Regions from separate parts of the Micromonospora sp. WMMD967 genome, predicted to be linked through region 3. Evidence: riboswitches for the same ligand, from Rfam matches in the RefSeq annotation. Region 3 holds a riboswitch; each other region holds the start of a gene.
What was found. Region 3 has a riboswitch for cyclic di-AMP ahead of O7631_RS30565 (hypothetical protein). Riboswitches for the same ligand answer to the same signal wherever they lie in the genome.
Positions count from the first base shown of each region.

Region 1: it holds a riboswitch for cyclic di-AMP, as region 3 does, so the genes downstream of both, O7631_RS05555 (NlpC/P60 family protein) here and O7631_RS30565 (hypothetical protein) in region 3, are expected to answer to the same signal.
Region 2: it holds a riboswitch for cyclic di-AMP, as region 3 does, so the genes downstream of both, O7631_RS15205 (C39 family peptidase) here and O7631_RS30565 (hypothetical protein) in region 3, are expected to answer to the same signal.
Region 4: it holds a riboswitch for cyclic di-AMP, as region 3 does, so the genes downstream of both, O7631_RS07715 (hypothetical protein) here and O7631_RS30565 (hypothetical protein) in region 3, are expected to answer to the same signal.

Region 1 covers NZ_JARUBK010000001.1:1,162,799-1,167,986, reverse strand. Annotated here, with positions in the region: gene O7631_RS05570 (zinc metalloprotease) at 1-402, shown strand, start outside; gene O7631_RS05565 (pyridoxamine 5'-phosphate oxidase family protein) at 470-1,027, opposite strand; gene dcd (dCTP deaminase) at 1,127-1,705, shown strand; gene O7631_RS05555 (NlpC/P60 family protein) at 1,765-2,805, opposite strand; cyclic di-AMP (ydaO/yuaA leader) riboswitch at 2,819-2,954, opposite strand; gene O7631_RS05550 (peptidoglycan recognition family protein) at 3,191-5,170, shown strand.
Region 2 covers NZ_JARUBK010000001.1:3,248,255-3,253,442, reverse strand. Annotated here, with positions in the region: gene O7631_RS15215 (hypothetical protein) at 1-752, opposite strand, end outside; gene O7631_RS15210 (alpha/beta hydrolase) at 861-1,607, opposite strand; gene O7631_RS15205 (C39 family peptidase) at 1,742-2,590, opposite strand; cyclic di-AMP (ydaO/yuaA leader) riboswitch at 2,824-2,965, opposite strand; gene O7631_RS15200 (hypothetical protein) at 3,251-4,021, opposite strand; gene O7631_RS15195 (hypothetical protein) at 4,153-4,539, opposite strand; gene O7631_RS15190 (acyltransferase) at 4,633-5,188, opposite strand, start outside.
Region 3 covers NZ_JARUBK010000001.1:6,800,614-6,805,801, reverse strand. Annotated here, with positions in the region: gene O7631_RS30580 (PfkB family carbohydrate kinase) at 1-93, opposite strand, end outside; gene O7631_RS30575 (SRPBCC family protein) at 242-709, shown strand; gene O7631_RS30570 (hypothetical protein) at 1,315-1,830, opposite strand; gene O7631_RS30565 (hypothetical protein) at 1,948-2,961, opposite strand; cyclic di-AMP (ydaO/yuaA leader) riboswitch at 3,017-3,148, opposite strand; gene O7631_RS30560 (cation diffusion facilitator family transporter) at 3,262-4,179, opposite strand; gene O7631_RS30555 (AAA family ATPase) at 4,286-5,188, opposite strand, start outside.
Region 4 covers NZ_JARUBK010000001.1:1,622,810-1,627,997, forward strand. Annotated here, with positions in the region: gene O7631_RS07705 (MarR family winged helix-turn-helix transcriptional regulator) at 107-433, opposite strand; gene O7631_RS07710 (carbonic anhydrase) at 630-1,343, shown strand; gene O7631_RS07715 (hypothetical protein) at 1,493-2,512, opposite strand; cyclic di-AMP (ydaO/yuaA leader) riboswitch at 2,517-2,647, opposite strand; gene O7631_RS07720 (YibE/F family protein) at 2,814-4,184, opposite strand; gene O7631_RS07725 (copper-translocating P-type ATPase) at 4,619-5,188, shown strand, end outside.

The DNA.
Region 1 (5,188 bases), 5.6 Mb from region 3:
TACCTCGGCGAGCTGAGCAACGACCTGCTGGGCTGGGCTACCTTCCCGCAGCGGAACCTGAGCAGCATGGACGGCGTGGTCGCGCTGAACGAGTCGCTGCCGGGCGGCACCGCCACCAACTACAACCAGGGCGACACCGGCACCCACGAGGTCGGTCACTGGCTGAACCTCTACCACACCTTCCAGGGTGGTTGCGGCGGCTCGGGTGACAGCGTCAGCGACACTCCGGCCGAGGCGTCGCCGGCGTACCAGTGCCCGACCGGGCGTAACACGTGCTCGGCGACCGGGCTGGACCCGATCACCAACTTCATGGACTACACCTACGACTCGTGCATGTACCAGTTCACCGCCGGTCAGGCCAGCCGCATGATCACTGCGTGGAACGCCTACCGCGCGGCCTAGCCGCTCCGCGTACAACCGGTGTCGGCTCCGTCACGACGGAGCCGACACCGTCGCGCTGGAGCCCCGGTCAGGCGGCCGTGCACTGCACGTCACGGCTGAGGCGGGTCGGGCGCGTCTGTGGCACGGCGAGCGGCTCGGCCGTCGCCGACGGGGCGCGCGGGTCCAGCCAGACCCGGACGGCCGGCCGGCTCGGCGCGACACCCGGGACACCGACGGTGTGTTGCTCGCGGCGGGTCAGCATGGCCACGTCGACGGTGAACTCGAACAACCGCCAGTCGACCTGCTGCTCGGCCCGGGCACTCTGCGCCAGCCGCGCGACCCGGACCGGATCGGTCACCGGACGAGCGTGCCCCGCCAGGTAGGCCTCGTCGTCGCTCTCCTCCGGGGGGAACGAGTGCAACGCGTAACGGCCGTCGCGTTCGAGGTCACGGCGCTTCGGGGAGTCGATGATGAAGCAGAAGAGACCCTCGTCCGTGATGACCGGGGAGACCGGGTGGACCCGGGGCCCACCGTCTGCGCGGACCGTGGCCAGGTAGCCGAAGCCCGGCCCGTACTGCTGGAGGAGAACGCGGATCCCGTCGGCGAGTCGGGGCTCGTCGGCGGCGAAATCGGACCAGGAAGCCATGCGAGCATTCTATCGAACAAATGTACGACGGGCGACCTCGACGCGCTGGTCACCGGCACCGAATCCGGCCGGTTTCGGCAACGCGGCTATGGTGGTCCGATGCTGCTCTCCGACCGCGACCTGGTCTCCGAGATCAAGGCCGGCACGCTGGGCCTGGAGCCGTTCGAGCCCACCCTGGTCCAACCCTCCAGCATCGACGTCCGACTCGACCGGCTGTTCCGGGTCTTCAACAACCACCTCTACACCCACATCGATCCGGCGATGCAGCAGGACGACCTGACCTCGGCGGTCGAGGTGCCCGACGGCGAGCCGTTCGTGCTGCACCCGGGGGAGTTCGTGCTCGCCTCGACGCTGGAGGTCATCTCCCTGGGCGACCAGCTCGCCGGCCGACTCGAAGGCAAGAGCTCACTGGGCCGGCTCGGGTTGCTCACGCACTCCACCGCCGGCTTCATCGACCCCGGCTTCTCCGGACACGTGACGCTGGAACTCTCCAACGTGGCGAACCTGCCGATCACCCTCTGGCCGGGCATGAAGATCGGGCAGCTCTGCATCTTCCGGCTCTCCTCGCCGGCCGAGCACCCGTACGGCTCGGTGGTCTACGGATCCCGCTACCAGGGTCAGCGGGGGCCGACGCCCAGCCGCGCCTGGCAGCACTGGCGCACCTGGCCGACCCGCTGAACCCGTGACGACGAGGGCCCGCCGCGACGGATCGCGACGGGCCCTTCGGTCACTCCCGATCAGCCTGGACGGCCGTAGCTGTGGATCGGGCCGTCGTCGACCTTCTTCATCTTGACCGGTTGGCCGGCCTGCGAGGCGTGCACGACCCAGCCGCCGCCGACGTACATGCCGACGTGGTGGATGTCGCTGTAGTAGAAGACCAGGTCGCCGGGGCGCAGGTCGCCCTTGCTGACGTCCTTGGTGACGCGGCTCTGCTGGGCAGCGTTGTGCGGCAACGACACACCGGCCTTCGCCCAGGCGGCCAGCATCAGACCGGAGCAGTCGTACGAGTTGGGTCCCTCGGCGCCCCACACATAGGGCTTGCCGATCTGTGCGCAGGCGAACTTCACCGCGACACCCGCGGCCCCGCCGGGATAAGTGCCGGGGCAGGGCGCGGGGCGCAACGAGCCACCGCCACCGTTGCCGTACACCTTGAGGCGGAGCTTCTGCAGCCGGTCGATCTCTTCGTTGATCTGCTTCTTCTTCGCCGCCAACTGAGCCTCGGTACGGGTCAGCTGGGCCACCATGTCGTCCAGCGGCGCCTTCTGCGCGGCCAACTCGTCCCGCAGGTCGGCCACCTCGCGGACGTCCTGCTGCTGGTTGTGCGCGAACCGGTCGAGCATCTCGAGCTGACTGACCACCTCGCTCGGCGACCGGCTGCCCAGCATCGCGTTGACGGTCGAGACGGTCTCACCCTTGTACGCCCGCACGGCGAGGGCGCTGACCTTGTCCATCGCGGCGTCGACCTGCTGTTCGAGCGGGGCAATGCGGGCGGCCAGAGCGTCGGCCTGCTTGCGCTTGACGGCGAGGTCGGCCCGGGTGGCGTTGTGCCGTTCGATGATCGGTTCGAGTTTGTTCCAGTCCTCGTCGATCTGACGCTCGATCTCCGCGACGGACGGGTCGGCGTGGGCCGCCGTGGCGGTGCCCGTCAGGACGACGGCGACGCCGACCAGTGCGGCGAGAGCGGTGGTGAAGCGGGACCAGCGTGGGCGCGGCACGATCGGCGTCGGGCCGGCTGCTGCCGACCGCTCGGACGACGGCCGCGGGGCATGGAGTGCCACCGGGGTTCCGTACTCCTTCTTCCTGACCGCCTACCGGGTTAGCTGACGGGTTCGGGCGGGAAGTCGGCGCCCTACCGCAGTGGCTGCGGATTCACCCCGAGGGACCTGGGTCCCCGGTTCGCTCGGAAACGACTCGGCGGTGTCGGTCCGTTACCGCCCGGGCTGGGCGGAGCTGCTATCGGGCCGACGAATGACCAGAGTAGAGACGCCTGTTACCAATCCGCAACCCGTGGGGCCGTGACACTCCGTACCGATCGCGTGGGGGCCAGCGGCCCGGAATGAAGATTTCTTTCTGAACAAGTCGATACATGGAAAGCTATTGACGCGGACTCTCCAGCGGCGCGATGGTGACCTGACCTCTACCCGCGAGAATCTAGGGGGTTCGATGCACCATCCAACCCTGTCGACCGGCTGGCGCGCACTGCTCGCCACCACCGTCATCGCCGCCGCGAGCGCGGTGCCACTCTCGGCGGCGGCCGCCGCCGCACCCACCGCCAACCGCCAGCAGCAGTACGCCGCCGCGGCGAGCGAGTACGGCGTACCGACCGGTGTGCTGCTCGGCGTCTCCTACCTGGAGTCCCGCTGGGACAGCAACGCCGGCACACCGAGCACGAGCGGCGGCTACGGCCCGATGCACCTGACCGACGCCCGCCACGTCGCCGCTCTACCCGGGCGCGGCCACCACGACGCCGGTGCCGAGGACCCACGCGGCGACGACTCCCGGCCCGCCCTGGCACCCGCGCCCCGGCCCGCCGAGACTCCCGGGCCGGCCGCCGCCGCGTTGCAGACCGTGGACGCCGCAGCCGCGCTGACCGGCGCCGCCCCCGAGGCGCTGCGCACCGATGCGGAGGTCAACATCCGGGGCGGGGCCGCGCTGCTCAGCGCGTACCAGCGGGAGTTGGGTGCGCCGGTCGGCGCGGACACCGACCCGGCGGCCTGGTACGGCGCGGTGGCCCGCTACGCCGGTGCGGACAGCGCCGACGCCGCGGCGGCCTTCGCCGACGAGGTCTTCACCACCATCGCCGCAGGCGAGTCACGGGTGACCGACGACGGGCAGCGAATCACCCTGCCGGCGATCGCGGTACAACCCCAGCGCTCCTGGTTGGACCGGCTGGGCCTACGCCGGCTGGCCCGCCCGGACGGGGTGGAATGCCCGCGCACCATCTCCTGCGAGTGGATCCCCGCGCCCTACGAGGCGTTCGGCGACGGGGACTACGGCAACCACGATCTCTCCGACCGGCCCGCCCGGCAGAAGATCGAGTACATCGTCATCCACGACACCGAGGCGAGCTGGGCGACGACCCTGCAACTCGTCCAGGACCCGACGTACGTGAGCTGGCACTACTCGCTGCGCTCGGTCGACGGGCACATCGCCCAGCACGTGAAGACCAAGGACGTCGGCTGGCACGCGGGCAACTGGTACGTCAACGCCAAGTCGATCGGTCTCGAACACGAGGGCTTCGCCGCGCAGGGCACCTGGTACACGGAGGCGATGTACCGGACCTCGGCGAAGCTGGTCCGGCACCTGGCGCTGCGGCTGGGAATCCCGCTCGACCGCCAGCACATCATCGGCCACGACAACGTGCCCGGCACCGTCGCCTCGACCGTGCGGGGAATGCACTGGGATCCAGGCCCGTACTGGGACTGGACGCACTACTTCGACCTGCTGCACGCACCTCGGCTGGACACCGGCACCCCGGCCACCGGGCTGGTCCGGATCGACCCGGACTACGCCACCAACCAACCGGCGTTCACCGGATGCGTCACCGCAGGTGTTCCGTGCGCGCCGCGCGGCTCATCGTCGGTGGTGCTGCGGAGCGGGCCGTCCGCGGACGCGCCGCTGGTCAACGACATCGCGCTCCGGCCGGACGGCACCCCGAACACGATGGCCGTGTCCGACCACGGGGCCCGGGCATCCGCCGGGCAGACGTACGCGCTCGCCGGACGGCAGGGCGACTGGACCGCGATCTGGTACCTCGGGCAGCGGGCCTGGTTCCACAACCCCGCGTCCGCGCCGACCGCCAACTGGACCGTCGGCGTCGTGGCCACGCCGAAACCCGGACGGACGACCGTCCCCGTGTACGGACGGGCGTACCCGGAGCAGGCGGCGTACCCGGAAGGGGTGCCCTACCAGACGATCTCGCCGCTGCAGTACACCCTGGCCGCCGGACAGCGGTACGCCGTGGGCGCGGTGCTGGCCGGCGAGTACTACCGGGCCAGCACGTTCGACGGCTCGTCGCCGGGCGACTGGACGGTCATCCGCGGCAAGAACCGCTACGCGCAGATCCAGTTCGGCCACCGGATCATGTACGTCGACCTCGCTGACGTGCAGCTGATGCCCTCCCCGGTGGGCGCGCCCCGCTGACAACAACGACGGCCCCCG
Region 2 (5,188 bases), 3.6 Mb from region 3:
GCGTCGCCGAGCGGCCGGGTGGTCTCCATCGCCGCCACCATCCACGTTCCCAACGGTGACCTGCGTAGGTGCCCCGTCGGCAACCTGAACTCGGCGGCCACGGCGGCGACACCGGTCCCGAAGGGATCCTGCGGTGACACGTCGACCAGAGGCAGCACCAGGAGCAGGGCCAGACTCCAGACGCCGCCGTCGGTCGCCGACTGCCGCAGGTCGACGGACCACACGTCCGGCCGCCCGAGCAGAGCAAGGCAGCGGACCAGAGCCCTGTCGAGGTCGGGGGCGGTCAGCCGGGCGTGCACCCGGGCCACCACGTCGTCGTCGGACGCCGCAGCCGGCAGTCGTCTGACCCGTCGCCGGACAGGAACGACGGCCTCGTCGGTGGGCAGCCACTTCGGCGGGTCCCACCACTCGCCTTCGGTGTCATCGGCCGCGCAGATAGACACACAGATCGGCGTCACGCCGGCGGTCGTCCGCTCACGACCAGCGGCGAAACCCATCGGGTGACCGGCCGCCGATTCGTCCACCTCGAGATCGCCACGGCTCCACCGGAAGCGCGTCAGCAGTGGCGCGGCCAGGTGACGTACCGCTTCAGCGCCCGAAACGGACGGGACGGACGGCATCAGCGTCAGGTCGACGTCCACCCCGTCGCGGGGCCCGTCGGCTTCGGTGCGGGACGCCACCAGACCCACCGCGCCGAGCGACGCGAGCAGGGACCGGCACCGACGCGCGGCATCGTCGAGTCGAGCGTCCACGACATTCAGGCTCACGGTGACCACAAGGGACGGATCAATAGCAGGCATCCGGCCGAATGTAGGTGTCGAAGGTGCGACCGCACGACCGATATTTCCGGTCGGGACCGCTCAGCGGTACGGGTCGAGCAGCGCCAGTACGGCCGCCGGGTCCTCCACGTGCGCGTTGTGGCCGAGACCGGGCAACGTGGCGACCGGGACCCCGTACTCCTTGAGCTGTTCGTCGCTGACCATCGGGTCGTGTTCCCCGCGCGCCAGCACGACCGGCGCGTCGGTCGCCGCCAGCAGCGCGGCCAGGTCGGGCTCGCCGACGGCGAACGCGGTCGGGTCCATGGCGAGGCGCCACCGGCCGTCGACCTGACGCAGGCCGGCGTCCACCACCGGATGGTCCGGCGGGACCAGGCCGGCCAGGCCGGACACCCGAAGGTAGCGGCGCGCCGCCTCGGCGCGGGTGGCGAACCAGCTGACCGGGCGGGCGGCGAGGTCGGCGGCGCGGGCCAGCTCGTCGGGTGACCAGACGGCCTTGATGCCCAGCCCGACCACGGCGTCCACGGGCGTCCCGGCGGCGCGGGCGGCCAGCGCGAGGCCGACCACCCCACCCAGCGAGTGCCCGAGCACGACGAGCCGGTCACCGGGCGCCAGGCCGCGCGCTATCCGGTCGGCGAACCCCGCAAAGGTGTACGACGGCAGCGGTGCCGCCCAGCCGTGGCCGGCGAGATCCGGCGCCAGCCACCGCCCCGCCCAGCGCTGCTCGAGCAGCGGCGCCCACGGCAACCAGACGTCCCCGGTCGTGCCCATTCCGTGCAGGAGCAGCAGGACCCGCCCACGACCGGCTTGACCACCCGATTCATCCACCACGGCCGCAGTCTCCCACGGTTCACGGCCCGGTACGAGAGTCGACGCCTCCGCAGGACACCGACGGCACCGACGAGAACGCCGCGGGCGTCGGCCCCTCGTGGGGGACGACGCCCGCGGCGGTCAGCGTGCCTGGGTCAGGCGGAGTAGCCCCGGCTGGCGATCCAGTTGGCCAGGTCGATGGTGGTGATCCAGTACGACGGGTCGGCCGCGTTGGCCGAGTCGGCGATCCGGACGGTACGGCCGTTGTCCTTGTAACCCACGACGGCGATGTAGTGACCGCCGCCGTAGGAGTGGTAACCGCCGTTGGTGTCGACGGCGTCGCCGACGACGTTCGCGACCACGCCACGGCCGTCGGTGATGGCCTTGACGACGTCGGCCTGGAGCCGGTCCATCTGGGCCGGGCTGGGGGCGCCGGCGAACATCCGGGTCCGGTACGGGGAGCCCTTCACCTCGGCGTTGAGGACCCGCGTGGTGTCCTCGGCGGAGTTGGTGCCCATCTCGGTGGTGCCCAGCTCAGCGCCGAGTTCCTCCTGGGTGCGGTCGATACCGGCGGCGCTGAGGGCGTTCCGGGTGGCCGCCGGGCCGCAGTTGTAGTACGTGTTCTGCGCCTCGTAGTCGTAGTCCAGCACCTTGGTCGCGGGCGGCTTCGGCGGCGTCGGCTTACGGGTGAGGTCGGGGTTGGCCTTGGCCTTGGCCGCCGGCGACGCGGCGGTGGTGGCCGGAGCGGCGGTGCTCGGCGCGGCGCTGGCCGACGGGGACGCCTCACGCACCTCGCCGCGGGAGGCGGCGACGTCGCTGCGCATCTCGGCGACAGTGGTCGCGGTGCGCTGGCCGGCGGGTGCGTCGTCGGCGGTGGTGAGCAGGGCGCCAGTGGTGGTGGCGATCGCGAGGGCCGCGGCCGAGGCGGCAACGATCTGGTACGGACGCTCGGTGGCGAAACGGCGGAGCTGACGCTGCAGGGTGTGCTTCACGGGGTCCTCCACGGATCGGGGGGAGAGCGGCACACCGGCGACCGGACCGGTATCCGGGCAGGCGCCAGCGCGCGGACCGTGGTCCGCGGATGGTGAACCGCTCAGGGGAACGCCCGGCGTGGCCGGGCGGTTAGGCGATGACCCGGGGGGTCAGCTCACCGTCACTGGACGAATGAGCGGGGGCACCGCTGCGCCGTGGAGGCGAGGGAACAACCGAGGGGTGGAAAGGTGCTGCACGAGGATGGAACTCCTTCCGACACCGCCTACCGGGTTAGCTGACGGATTCGGGCGGGAAGATCGCCCTACCGCGGGCTCTGGCTCGCGGATTCACCCCGGACTTACTGGTGGGTCCCCGGTTCGTTCATCACGATTGAGCGGGTCGGCGCGGCGTCGCCTCTTGCGATCGGTTACCGCACCGGACGGGACGACAGTACTGGCCCGTCCGCACCCCTGCCAAGCCAGCCCCACCTGCGTAAACCTGAAATGGAGCGGCAATTTCTGCGCGTATTGCCGATGACGTGACTCGATGGGACAAGCGGTTACGGTGACGCCTACGGGCGACAACCGGACAGGCCGCCGAGAACGCGGCCAGATTCACCGGAAGATTCGCGCCGATCGTGCCGGACGCCCGAATTCCGGTCGGCGTGACCCGGCTCACGTCACGGATCGGGCTCAACTCGCCCGCGCCGGCCGCCATCGCGCCACGACAGCGGGGCGGAACGCACCGGTCACCGTTCGCCGCGCGGGTAGCGGGTTCGGTCGCAGCCGGGCCGCCGCCGCGCAGCTCTCCGTCGCGAGTGCCCGCGCTGAGTCGGCAGCCAGTTCCGCGTCCCGCCAGGCAGCCCGCTCCCGGGATGCGGCGGCCTGGTAGTCGGCCAGCCGGGTGTCCCGGATCGTCCGGCTGAGCAGCACCTCCTGCTCGACCGGGTGCCGCCGGGGATCCCAGCCGCGCCGGTGCGCGAACACGTCGCCGAGCTGCGCCATGCTCAGGTCACCCCGCCAGTACGCCGTCATCGCGGCCCGGTGCAGGTAGCGCTCGCGGGCGGCGTACTCGGCCGGGGTGTGGGGGGTCTGCGGGGTGGGCAGCGCCCCAGCGCCCGCGAAGCGACGGGCGGCGGTGTCCGCCTCGTCGTACGCGGCCCAGGCCCGTTCCATCTCCTCCTGAGCGGTCAGCCAGTCAGCACGTCGCCGCTGCGCGGTCCGGGCCGCCCCGGTCGCGGCGACAGCCACCTCCTCGGCGTACCGGCGCGTGTCGGCGGCCTCGGCGGCGGCCACCTCACGAGCGGTGAGGGCGGCAGTGCGCGGGGCGTCCGGGGGTGTCTCCCGCTCGGGGCGGGCCACCAGCAGGGCGAGTACGCCCAGGGCCAGCAGGAACAGGGTGGACCAGATGGCGGCGGCCTGCGGCACCTCGGTCACGAACTGGTAGAAGACAGCGGTCTCCATGGTCGGCACCTCGGGAGAGAGCGATGCGATGGGAGCCCCACCGCCACCGGGCCAGGGCAGAGCACGGGCCGGCGGGGCGCGGAGCTGGTGGGTCGACAGGCGCGGCGGGGCGGGACGCTCGTCCCGGTGACTCAGCGCCCGGGTGGTGCCCGGGGTGCCCGGCTGCTCGGGCTGTGGACCAGGGGCAGCCGGTCGGACTCGGCCGCGCGCACCGGCCGCGGGCCGGTCGGTGCGGTGGTCTGGTCGCCGGGCGCAGCCGGTTGCGGGTCGACGGACCCCGCTGGGGAGGACTCCTCGACGGGCTCCCCGGTCGCCGCCTGCGCCTCGTGCACCGCCCCCTGTGCGCAGGTGGACGGGCAGGTCGCCGGGAGTGATCCGAGGCCGAACGGGGTTGGCACGGCGGCCGAGGCCGGGCCCGCGCCGAGCGCCAGGGCCGCGACGACGGCGAGGCTGGTCAGCACCCGCGTCGCCCAGCGCGCCACCCACCACAGCGGACAGGTGAACGCGACCGGAAGCACGACCTCACGCTACCGTCGTGCCGACCTCGACGCACCGACCACGGGCGTGTCGTCGCACGCCGCGCCGAACCCCACTGAGCAGGGTGGACGGTGTCAGCGCGAGTCGACGTACCGTGATGAGTCGTTGGTCTGCCCGCTTTTCCCGGCGGCGTCGGCCGGCGGGCCGTCGGCGGCGGGACCGGCCCCGCGTTGCCGCGGAACGGACGCCGGACGGGCCGGGCGGCGCGGTGCGAGTCGACGCATCATCGGCGTCTCCACGAAGCGGTGCAGCAGCCCGGCGAGGACCAGGTTCACGGCCAGGAAGCCGAGCACCACCGCCGGTCCGCGCCAGCCCGTGAACCCGGCCCCCCAGTCACCGCTCCACCGCAGCACACTCGTCATCACCAGGACGTGGACCAGGTAGAAGGCGAACGAGACCTCCCCGAGCCAGACCAGCGGCCGGGACCGCCACGGGGAGCGCTTGTCCCGCACGTCGGCGTCCGCGGCGGCGGTGATCACCAGGAGGTACGCGACGGCGAGCAGCGTGGTCCACAACTCCGCGCGGATCCACTGCGCGGCCGCCACCCAGGTGCCCACGAAAACCAGGCTGGCGACGGTGAGCCCCGGGCCGCGCCAGAGACCCCGCCGCATCAGCTCGGCCGCCACGGCG
Region 3 (5,188 bases):
GGGGTGATCGTTGGGCTGGTCCAGCGTCACGGTCAGCTGTGGTGTGGGCGCGAAGACCATCACGTGCCCGCTCACCGGATCGTCACCGTTCATGGTCCCGCCCCCAGCACGTTTGGGTAATTCATCACTAATGCGGCAAATGGTAGCTCCCTGTCCTGTCGCCCCGGGTTCGTCCGCCGGGACGTTGCCAGCCAGACATCGGTAGGGGACGATCGTGCGACGATCGACGGCGGGAGACGGTGTGCTCAAGAGCGATACCTTCAGCTACACCGTCCAGGCCCGGTGCTCGCCGGCCCACGCGGCGGAGATGCTCAGCGACCTGACCCGGCAGGGTGAGCTGCACCCCCTGATCGTCCAGGTCCGTCAACTGCCGCCCCGACCCGGTGCGCAGGCCAGTTACACGATCAACGACCGTCTGGCGGTCGGCCCGCTGCGCTTCACGACCACGTACCACGCGGACGTGCTGATCAACGAGGACGACGAGATCGTCATGGTGGCCCGTCAATGGCCGGCCACCACCGTGCGCAACCACACCCGACTGCGCCCCGAGCCGGACGGCCTGGTCCGGATCGACGTCGAGATCACACTGACCGCGCCGGCCCCCCTGTTCCGGTACGCGTTCCGCCAGGCCCGTGCCGCCCACCTCGCCCTGGCCACCCGACTGGGACCGGCCCTGGAACGCGCCGACGACCCCCCACCGGCCGCCTGACCCGCGCGCCCCACTCGCGCCCCGCGCGCCCAAACCTCACGCCCGCGCGCCCCACTCGCGCCCCGCGCGCCCGCGCCTCACGCCCGTGCGCCCCGCGCGCCCGCGCTCCGCGCCCCGCGCTCCGCGCCCCGCGCCCCGCGCCCCGCGCGCCCGCGCCCCGCGCCCCGCGCCCTCGCCCCCAAGATCCGCGCAATATCCCGGATGTTGCTGCCTCCGACGTGCGGGAGACAGCACTATCCCTGATGTTGCGCGGATCTTGAGGGCGAACACCCGGCGCGACCGCCCGCGGGCGGATCGGCGCGCCCGCAGCCCTCAAGGTCACGCTCGATCATGGATGTAGTGGCCTCACGGCGCTCAGGCCACCACTACATCCTGGTTGCAGCGCGATCATGGCGGCGAACACTCGCCGTGGGGCGTTGTCGCGGTTGGGCGCCGCGATCATGGCGGCGAACACCCGCCGTGGGGCGTTGTGGCGGTTGGGGGCTGCGATCATGGCGGCGAACACTCGCCGTGGGGCGTTGTCGCGGTTGGGCACCGCGATCATGGCGGCGTGGCCGCCGTTGGGCGGCGTCGCCCTCTCGCGGCGCCTTTGTCGGGGGCGACGATCATGGCGGCGTGGGCACCGACGTGCGGGCGGTGCTCGCGGTGGTCGTTCGGGCGGCCTGCCGGCGGCCCCACGGCTTGTAGGTGGAGAGCACCGTCGCGATGATCATGAGGGTGGTCGACACCGCGGGCGCGATCACCAGGTCGGCGCGATCGCGTACGGGCAGGGCGGCGCCCAGCGCTCCGGCGTGCCGCAGATTCGGGGTGAGCAGGAACAGCACCAGTCCGACCATCACCGTGGTGATGACGAGTTTGACCAGCACCCACCGGTAGCGCAGGAGGCCCCACGGGGTGAGCAGCGCGCTGACGACACCGATCAACCAGACCAGGACGCTCAGCGGTGCGAACAGGACGGTGCCGACCAGCGCGCCGACCGGGTAGAGGACGGCCGGGTCGGCGCCCCGCTGTACGGCGATGCCGAGGGTGAGCAGCACCAGGTCCGCGCCGAGCCAGCCCAGCGAGGTGACCAGGTGCAGGGTGAGCAGTGCCTTGCGGGCGGTAGGTGGGATCCGAGGCATACCGCGATGCTGCCCGCTGACCGTGGCCGGGTCGTCCGATGACCGGCGACATCGGGTGTACGTCCCGCGACGTAGCCGTGGCCGGTGCTCCTCGACGGGGGCACCGGCCACGAGCGGTCAGTAGACCGACAGGTGTACGTGGTTGGTGTGGTCGCTGGACGGGTCGCCGCCCGCCCCGCTGTACGACTTCCACCCGCTGCTGGGCAGCCAGATCTGCCGGTACCAGATCACGTACAGCACGGCGAGCCGGTCGGCGTTGCGGATGAAGTACGCCGCCAGGTTGTTGCCGTACGTCTTGTCCCCGCCGGTGGCGTCCCCGCCGAAGCCGCCCTTCTGCGCGGCGAAGTCGCAGGCTCGGCCCTTCGGGTGTTCGCCCGAGCCGCCGTTGCGGTGGCAGGAGACGTACCGGGTGAAGCCCGCGGCCTTGGCCTGGTTGAGCGCGTGCAGGGTGCGCGGGGTGATGCAGCCGCTGGCCGGCGTGGGGTCGTCGACGCTGCACGACTCCTTCGGCCAGGAGCCGTCGGAGTTGCGTGGCGCGGCCTTCGCGTTGCTGGTGGAGGTGCCCCGGTTGGAGCCCGTGTCGGCGGTGGTCTGCGGCTTCGGGGTGGTGGCGACGGTCAGGGCCCGCTCGGCCTGCTCCTTGCGCTTGGCCATCACCGCGACCTGCTTGCGCTGTTCGTTGATCTCACCGTCCAGGGCGGCGCGGGTCCGGTTGGCCTGGTCCTTCGTGCTGAGGAGGTCGCGCAGCACCCGGTCCTCGTTGGCGGCCACCGCGTCCAGGGAGGCGGCCCGGTCCATGAAGCCTTCCGGGGTGTTGCTGTTGAGCAGCGCCGAGATGGTGCTGAGTCGGCCGGTGCGGTACGCGACGCCGGCGATCTCGCCGACCTTGCCGCTGCGCTGGTCGAGTTCGACCTCGATGGTCTTCAGTTGGGTGGTGAGCTGCTGCTGCCGCTGCACGGAGGTGTCCAGGGAGCGTTTCGCGTCCAGGTAGCCCTTGCTGGCGGCTTCGAGCTGGGCGCGGAGTGCCGGGGTGCCGCCCTCTTCGTCGGAGTCGGGTGCGGCGGCCCGCTGGCCGGTCGGGGGAGCGGCCGAGGCGGTGCCGGCCGGCAGCGCGACGCCGAGAGCGAGCATCGCGACGATCAGGGCCGCCAGTCGGGCGGCAGGTGGTCGTGCTGGTGCCACTGCGCATTCCTTCCGTCAGCCGCCGACCGGGTTAGCTGACGGGTTCGGGACGGAAGATCCCTACCGCTGACGCGGATGCACCCCAGGAACGTGGTTCCCCGGTTCGCCCGTGTGGGCGATTAGGCGACGACCACCACCGGCGCCGGGAGGCGCCGCCTGGTGGCGGCCGGGACAGAGCCTACCGGTACTGGTGGGGCGGCTGCAGCGAATGTGACGGACGGTGAGTGCGTCAGCACGGGGAAGTCACCTTCACCACTCGATCGAGCCGCACGACCCGGAGGCGGCGCCTGGCTCGATCTGCAACGTGGCGTGCTCGATTCGGAAGTCGTCGTGCAGGGCCGTACGCGCGGCGGTGAGCACCGCGCCGACCTCTGCGCCGGGCTCCATGGTGAGGTGTGCGGAGGCCACGTCCATGCCCGAGGTGAGCGTCCAGACGTGCAGGTCGTGCACCTCGACCACGCCGGGCACCGCGGCCAGCCGGTCGTGCACGGCGGTCACCTGGAGGTGTTCCGGTGCGGCCTGCACCAGGATGCGGATGGCTGCCCGGGCCAGCCGCCAGGTGCGCGGCAGGATGAACACACCGATGGCGACGGCGACCAGCGGGTCGGCCCACCACCAGTCGGTGACGGTGATGAGCAGTGCCGCGCCGATCACGCCGACCGAGCCGAGCAGGTCGCCGAGGACCTCCAGGTAGGCGCCCTGGATGTTGATGCTCTCCCGCGCGCCGGCGCGGAGGAGGGCGAAGGCGACGATGTTGGCGAGCAGGCCGAGGACGGCCACCAGGAGCATCGGACCGGTGATGACCTCGTGCGGGTCGCCGAAGCGGCGGATCGCCTCGATCAGCACGTAGACCGCGACACCGGAGAGCAGGACGGCGTTGGCCAGTGCGGCGAGCACCTCGAGTCGGTAGAGCCCGAAGGTGCGCTGCGGGTCGCCGGCGGCCCGCCGGGTCGCGGTGATCGCGGCGAGCGCCATGCCGATGCCCAGCACGTCGGTGAACATGTGCCCGGCGTCGGAGAGCAGGGCGAGTGACCCGGTGTGCAGGGCGGTGACCGCCTCGACCACCATCAGGGTGGCGAGCAGCCCGAATGCCGCCCAGAGTCGACCCCGGTGCTGGTGTGCGGCATTGGCGACGGATCCGTGGTGGTGGTCATGACCTGCGCCCACGTGAACTACCTTCCGCCGCCGTCCGAGGTCCGGTCCAATGTATGTTCACATCGCAATGTGTGCAAGTGTGCGGGTCGCGCCTCCCCCCGGCGGCCGCTCGCGCAGGTCAACCGGTGGGGTCGATGGTGGTGAGTCGCTGGGTGGCCCGGGACAGCGCCACGTACAGGGTGCGTACCCCCGCACCGGGATCCGCCCGGATCTCGCTCGGGGCGACCAGCACGACTCCGTCGTACTCCATGCCCTTGGCCTCCAGGCTGGTGACCACCTGCAACCTCGGCGCGTCCAGCGCGTCCAGCCAGCCGGCGACCTCGTTGCGACGTGGCACCGGCGTGATCACGCCGACCGTGCCCTCCACCTCGGCCAGCAGGTCGGCGGCGGCCTTCACGGTCGCGGTCTCCAAACCCGTCGCCGGCACCACCAGCTCGACCGGATCGACGCCGGTGGACCGGACGGCGGTCGGCAGCGGCAGGTCCGGGTAGAGCCGACGGATCTCCGCCGCCGCCACCGCGAAGATCTCCGAGGAGTTGCGGTAGTTGGTGGTGAGCGTGAAGTCGTGCCGCTTGCGCCGGCCCAACGCCTGGTCCCGGGCCCGGTCCAACTCGTCGGGGTCGCCGGTCCACGCGGTCTGCGCCGGGTCACCCACCACCGTCCAGGAGGCCAGCCGACCACGACGGCCGATCATCCGCCACTGCATCGGTGAGACGTCCTGCGCCTCGTCGACCACCACGTGCGCGTAGTCCCGGTAGTCCTCCGGGCGCTCCCGGGCCGCCGCGCGGGCGGCCCGCTGCCGGTCGGCGGCGGTGCTCAACTCGCGTACGCCGCCAGCCAGCTGGAACGGGTCGCGACGGGCCCGGGCCGGCTGCACCGGCTTGCCGAGCAGCGCGTCCAACTCGTCCAGCAGCGCGATGTCGGCGATGGTCAGCCCGGTCGAGTCCAGATCCCGGTACGCGGCGGTGAGCAGCCGGATCTCCGCGGTGGAGAGGATCCCCCCGGCGTACCGGCGCAGCCG
Region 4 (5,188 bases), 5.2 Mb from region 3:
GCGCGGGTGGCATGGCGGGACGAGGGGGTCGCGCTCGACGGCGGGCATTCGCGCACCCGCAGAGATTACCGCTGTGCCCGGTCGGGCAACGGCCCGGCGACGACGGTCAGGCCGGGGGGTCGACGTCCGCGGTGGGCGTCTCGGCGAACAGTGCGAGCAGCGCGCCGACCTGACGGTCGGCCTCGGCGGGGTGCCGGAACCGGCCGGCCGGGTTGAGGGTGTATTCGTTGCGCCTGCCGACGCGGGTCCGGTGCAGGTATCCGTCCGCCTCCAGGTCGGCGACGATCGCCTGCGCGGCGCGTTCGGTCACCCCGACCTCGGCGGCGACGTCCCGCAGCCGGGCGGTGGGGTCGCGGGCGATGGCCAGCAGCACGTGACCGTGGTTGGTGAGGAATGTCCAGTTCCGCCCGCTGCCGGTCGACGTGTTCGTCATCGTGTGACCGCCTCTCCGGATGCCCGCCCTCGGTGCGTCGCCCGCGGGTCGATTCGGGGTCAACGTATGAAATCTATATCACGCATCCCTTGACGCGTTTTTCGGTGCGTGTGACCGTTGACCCCGAGCCGGCGCCCGCCGCCGGCCCACCTGAAGCCGTTTGACCAGGTCAGATGCATCGAGACGAGGTGCGGGGATGAGTCATTCCGGAACTACCGGTGGGCAGCCGGGGCCGCAGCGGACCACCGACCGGGCAGCCGCGCCGAGCGCGCCGGCTCTGGCCTACACCGAGTTGGTCGCTGGCAACAGGCGCTTCGTCGACGGCTCTCCTCGCCACCCCAACCAGGACGCCGGCCGTCGGGCCGCCGTGGCCGACGGGCAGCACCCCTTCGCGGTGATCGTCGGTTGCTCCGACTCCCGCCTGGCCGCCGAGATCATCTTCGACCGCGGGCTGGGTGACCTGTTCGTGGTCCGGACCGCCGGCCACACCGCCGGCCCGGAGGTGCTCGGCAGCGTGGAGTACGCGGTGACAGTGCTCGGCACCCCGCTCGTGGTCGTGCTCGGTCACGACTCGTGCGGAGCGGTGCAGGCGGCCCGGGAGGCCGCCGCGACCGGCGCCCGACCGCCGGGGCACCTGCCCGCTGTGGTCGACGCCGTGCTGCCCAGCCTGCGCCGGGCCGACGCCGAGGGTGTGCAGGACATCAACGGCATCGTCGACATCCACATCGCACAGACCGTCGAGACGTTGCTCGGGCAGTCGCCCGTGCTGGCCGGCGAGGTGGCGCAGGGGCGGTGCGCGGTGGTGGGTGTGTCGTACCGGCTCGCCGCTGGAGAGGTGCGCCCGGTGGCCGCCGTACCGGCCGGCCTCACGACTCTCGACGCCGACCCGGCCGCGCCCGCCGCGGCCTGACGCGACGAGAGCCGCGTCGCTCCCGGCCTGACGCGACGAGAGCCGCGTCGCTCCCGGCCTGACGCGACGAGAGCCGCGTCTTTTGCGGCCCGATACGACGAGGGCCGTTCCGCGCGACGCGGAACGGCCCTCGACAAAGGTCCTGCGGGTCAGAGCAGCGACATGTGGACGTGGTCGGTGTGGTTCGACGGCCCGCTGTACGAACTCCAGCCGGTCGCCGGGAACCAGATCTGCCGGTTCCAGATGACGTAGTAGATGCCCAGTCGGTCGGCGTTGCGGATGAGGAAGGCGGCGACGTTGTTGCCGTACTTCCGGGTGTCGTCGTTGTGCCATGGGGCGAAGCCGCTCTTCTGCAGCGACCAGTCGCAGGCGCGGCCCTTGGGGTGCTCCCACGGCCCGCCGGAGCGGTAGCAGCCGACGAACCGGTTGAAGCCGGCCGCCTTGACCTCCTTGTACGCGTGCAGCGTGCGGGGGGTGACGCAACCCGACGTGGTCGGGTCCTTCTCGCTGCACGACTGCGGCTTCCAGTCACCGTCGGCGGTGCGACCCGGGCCGATCTTGGCGACCTTCGAGGTGGCGTCGACCAGGCCGCCGGTGAAGCCCTTCCCGCCGACGAGGGAGAGCGCCTTGTCGGCCTCGCTCTTCCGCTTCGCCATCACGGCGGTCTGCTTCTGCTGCTCGCGGACCTCCGCGTCGAGAAGTAGCTTGGCCTGCTCGGCGCGGGCCTTCACCGTGTTGACCTCGGCGAGCTTCTTCTCGTTGACCATGTTCATCTCGTCGAGCAGCGAGGCGCGCTGGACGAACGCGTCCGGGGCCTTGCTCTCCAACAGCATCGCGAGCGCGCCGATGCGGCCGGTCCGGTACGACTGGGCGGCGATCTGCCCAACCTGAGGGGCCAGCGCGTCCAGGTCGGCCCGGGCCCGATCGACCTCCTGCGCCAACTCGTTCTGCCGCTTCTTGGATTTGTCCAGTTGGGACTTCGCGGCGGAGTAGTCGCGGTTGGCCTGCTCGATGACGTCGGTGAGCAGCTTCGGCTCGCCGTCCTCCTCGTGCCCGGACGGGGTGGGGTTCGTCGGGGCGGCGTGGGCCGGGAGGGGCCCGGCGAGCACGGTGAGTGCGGCGATCACGGCCACCACGGGTGTCAACCAGCGGCGTAGGGGTGCCGTCACAATGTTCCCTTCCCTCGACCGCCGACCGGGTTAGCTGACGGGTTCGGGGCGGAAGTGGCCCCTACCGCTGACGCGGATTCACCCCACGTACCTGGGTCCCCGGCTCGCCGGTTGGCGATTGGGCGGTGGCACCGCAGACGCCGCTTCGCGCCTTCATCGGTGACCGGCAGCGAGGTTACCCGAGAGTCGACCGGGTGAGCTACGCCTGGATGCCGACCAAAAGCGTCATTTCGCCATAGCGTTGAGTGACCAGTGACGCGGTTCTCAGGGTGGAGGCCCGATCTGGTCACGCTGAGGAGTGTCACCATGTCGTATCCGTGCTCCTGTTCGGCTCCGGCCACCGGTCGGCGGCGGTAGATGGGGGTGGAGTCCGCGTCGGGTCCGACTCCTCGGGGTGACCCGTTCGCGGTGAGATCAGTGCGGCCAGTGCCTCCGCCCGGTCCGTCTGCGGTCGCGGGGCGGAAGCCCCGGCGGGCGACGTGGTGTCCGTGCGACCGGCGGCGGTGACCACCGCGGCCAGTCCGGTGGTCAGCGGCACGGCGGCGATCAGGCCGAGGGTGGCTACCGCGCTGCGGACGATCTCCTGGGCGAGGAACTCGCTGGTGAGGATCTGCCCGATCGGCCGCGCGTCGGCAGTGAGCAGGAGCAACAGCGGCAGCGACGCGCCCGCGTACGCCAGCACGATGGTGTTGACAGTGGACGCGATGTGCGCCCGACCGACCCGGGTCGCCGCGCGGTACAGCTGGAGCCGGGTCAGGCCGGGGTTGGCGTGCGCAAGCTCGGTGACGGTGGCCGCCTGGGTGACTGTCACGTCGTCAAGCACCCCGAGCGATCCGATGATGATTCCGGCGAGCAGCAGGCCGTGCAGGTCCACGTCGCCCTGGAACATCGACAGGGTGGTGGCTTCCTCGCTGCCGAAGCCGGTGAGGTGGGTCGCGGCCGTGGCGATGGTGGCGAGCACGCCGGTCAACACCAGGCTCCCCAGGGTGCCGAGCACCGCCACCGACGTCTGTGCGGTGACCCCGTGTGTCAGGTAGAGCACCACGAACATGATCAGGGCGGCACCGACCACCGCCACCAGCAGGGGTGACTTCCCCGCGCCGATGCCCGGCAGCACGAAGGTGAGCAGGATGGCGAAGCTGGCGGCCAGCCCGGCGAGCGCGGCGAGACCCCGCCACCGACCGAACGCGACGATCGCGGCGGCGAAGACGACGGCCAACCACAGCATCGGGGTGCCCCGCTGGTGCTCGGCGACGTTCCAGTTGCTGATGGTGGGATCGGTGGGGTCGGTCAGCTCGACCAGGATGACCTCGTCGCCGACCTCCACCCGGGGTGCGCCCGGCCCGTCGGGCACCGGCGTCTCGACCTGCTTGCCGGCCGACGGCCCGTCGTCCACGCGGACGTCGACGGTGCCACAGCGCCCGTCGCCGACGCTCGGTGTGCCCTCGGGGCTCGACGGCGACGGCGGGCACGGCTCCATCACCACCCGGGTCACAGTGCCGCTGTAGCGCGGCACGTCCGCGCCGCCGTCGGACTGCGGTGACCCGCCGCGTGGCCAGAGGAGTACGGCCGCGATCACGGTGGCGACGAAGAGGGGCACCACGGTCATGACGAGGATCCGTCGCACCCGGGGTGGGGCGGACGGAGCGGGACGGGCGTGGTCGGAACCCAAGGTGAGACTCCCAACGATCCGGTGCGGGGTACGTGTCAGTGGGCCGGTCGGTTCACCGTCACTGCGGAAACGTGGTTGGGGAACGCGGCGGTTCGCCGGCTGACGACCGCTCGGTCACGGACGGTCAGGGTCGGACCCGACCGGGCGGCCGCGACACCACCGCGCGTCGGCGCGGGTGCCCTTTCGTGCCTCGGTCTACCGGGGGTCATCGTGGGGAATGCTAACCAGCCCGGTCGGGGGACGCAGGTCGTGACGGAGTGTCGGTGGTGGAACCGCCCGCGTGGCGGTTCCCGGACCGGCATCGTGGAGACATGCCCGTGCCGTCACCGCCCGACCCCGGCCAGCACCCTCCGGCCGCGCCACCGCAGCACGACAAGCACGCCGGACACGACAAGCACGCCGGGCACGACAAGCACGCCGGGCACGATCCCGAGATGTTCCGTCGGCGCTTCTGGGTCTGTCTGGTTCTCACCGTCCCGGTGGTCCTGACCAGCCACCTGGTGTGGGAGCAGTGGGGCCTGGGCGGGGACGTACCCGGCCGATCCTGGGTGGGCCCGGTGCTCGGCTCGGTGGTGTTCTGGTGGGGTGGCTGGCCGTTCCTCGTGGGTGCGGTGCGGGAGGTGCGGGACCGCGCGCCCGGAATGATGCTGCTGGTCGCGATGGCGATCACCGTCGCGTACGCGGCGTCCCTGGCGACCAGTGTGGGCGCCTTCGACCTGGACTTCTGGTGGGAGTTGGCCGCGCTGGTCACCATCATGCTGCTCGGCCACTGGCAGGAGATGAAGGCCATCGGGCAGGCCCGGGGAGCGCTCGCGGCGCTGGCCGCGCTGCTGCCGGACGAGACCGAGCGCGTCGCGGCGGACGGACAGGTCGAGGCGGTGGCGGTGTCCGACCTGCGGGTCGGTGACGTGGTGCTGGTCCGTCCGGGCGGTCGGGTGCCGGCCGACGGCCGCGTCGTCGAGGGTGACGCCGAACTGGACGAGTCGATGATCACCGGCGAGTCA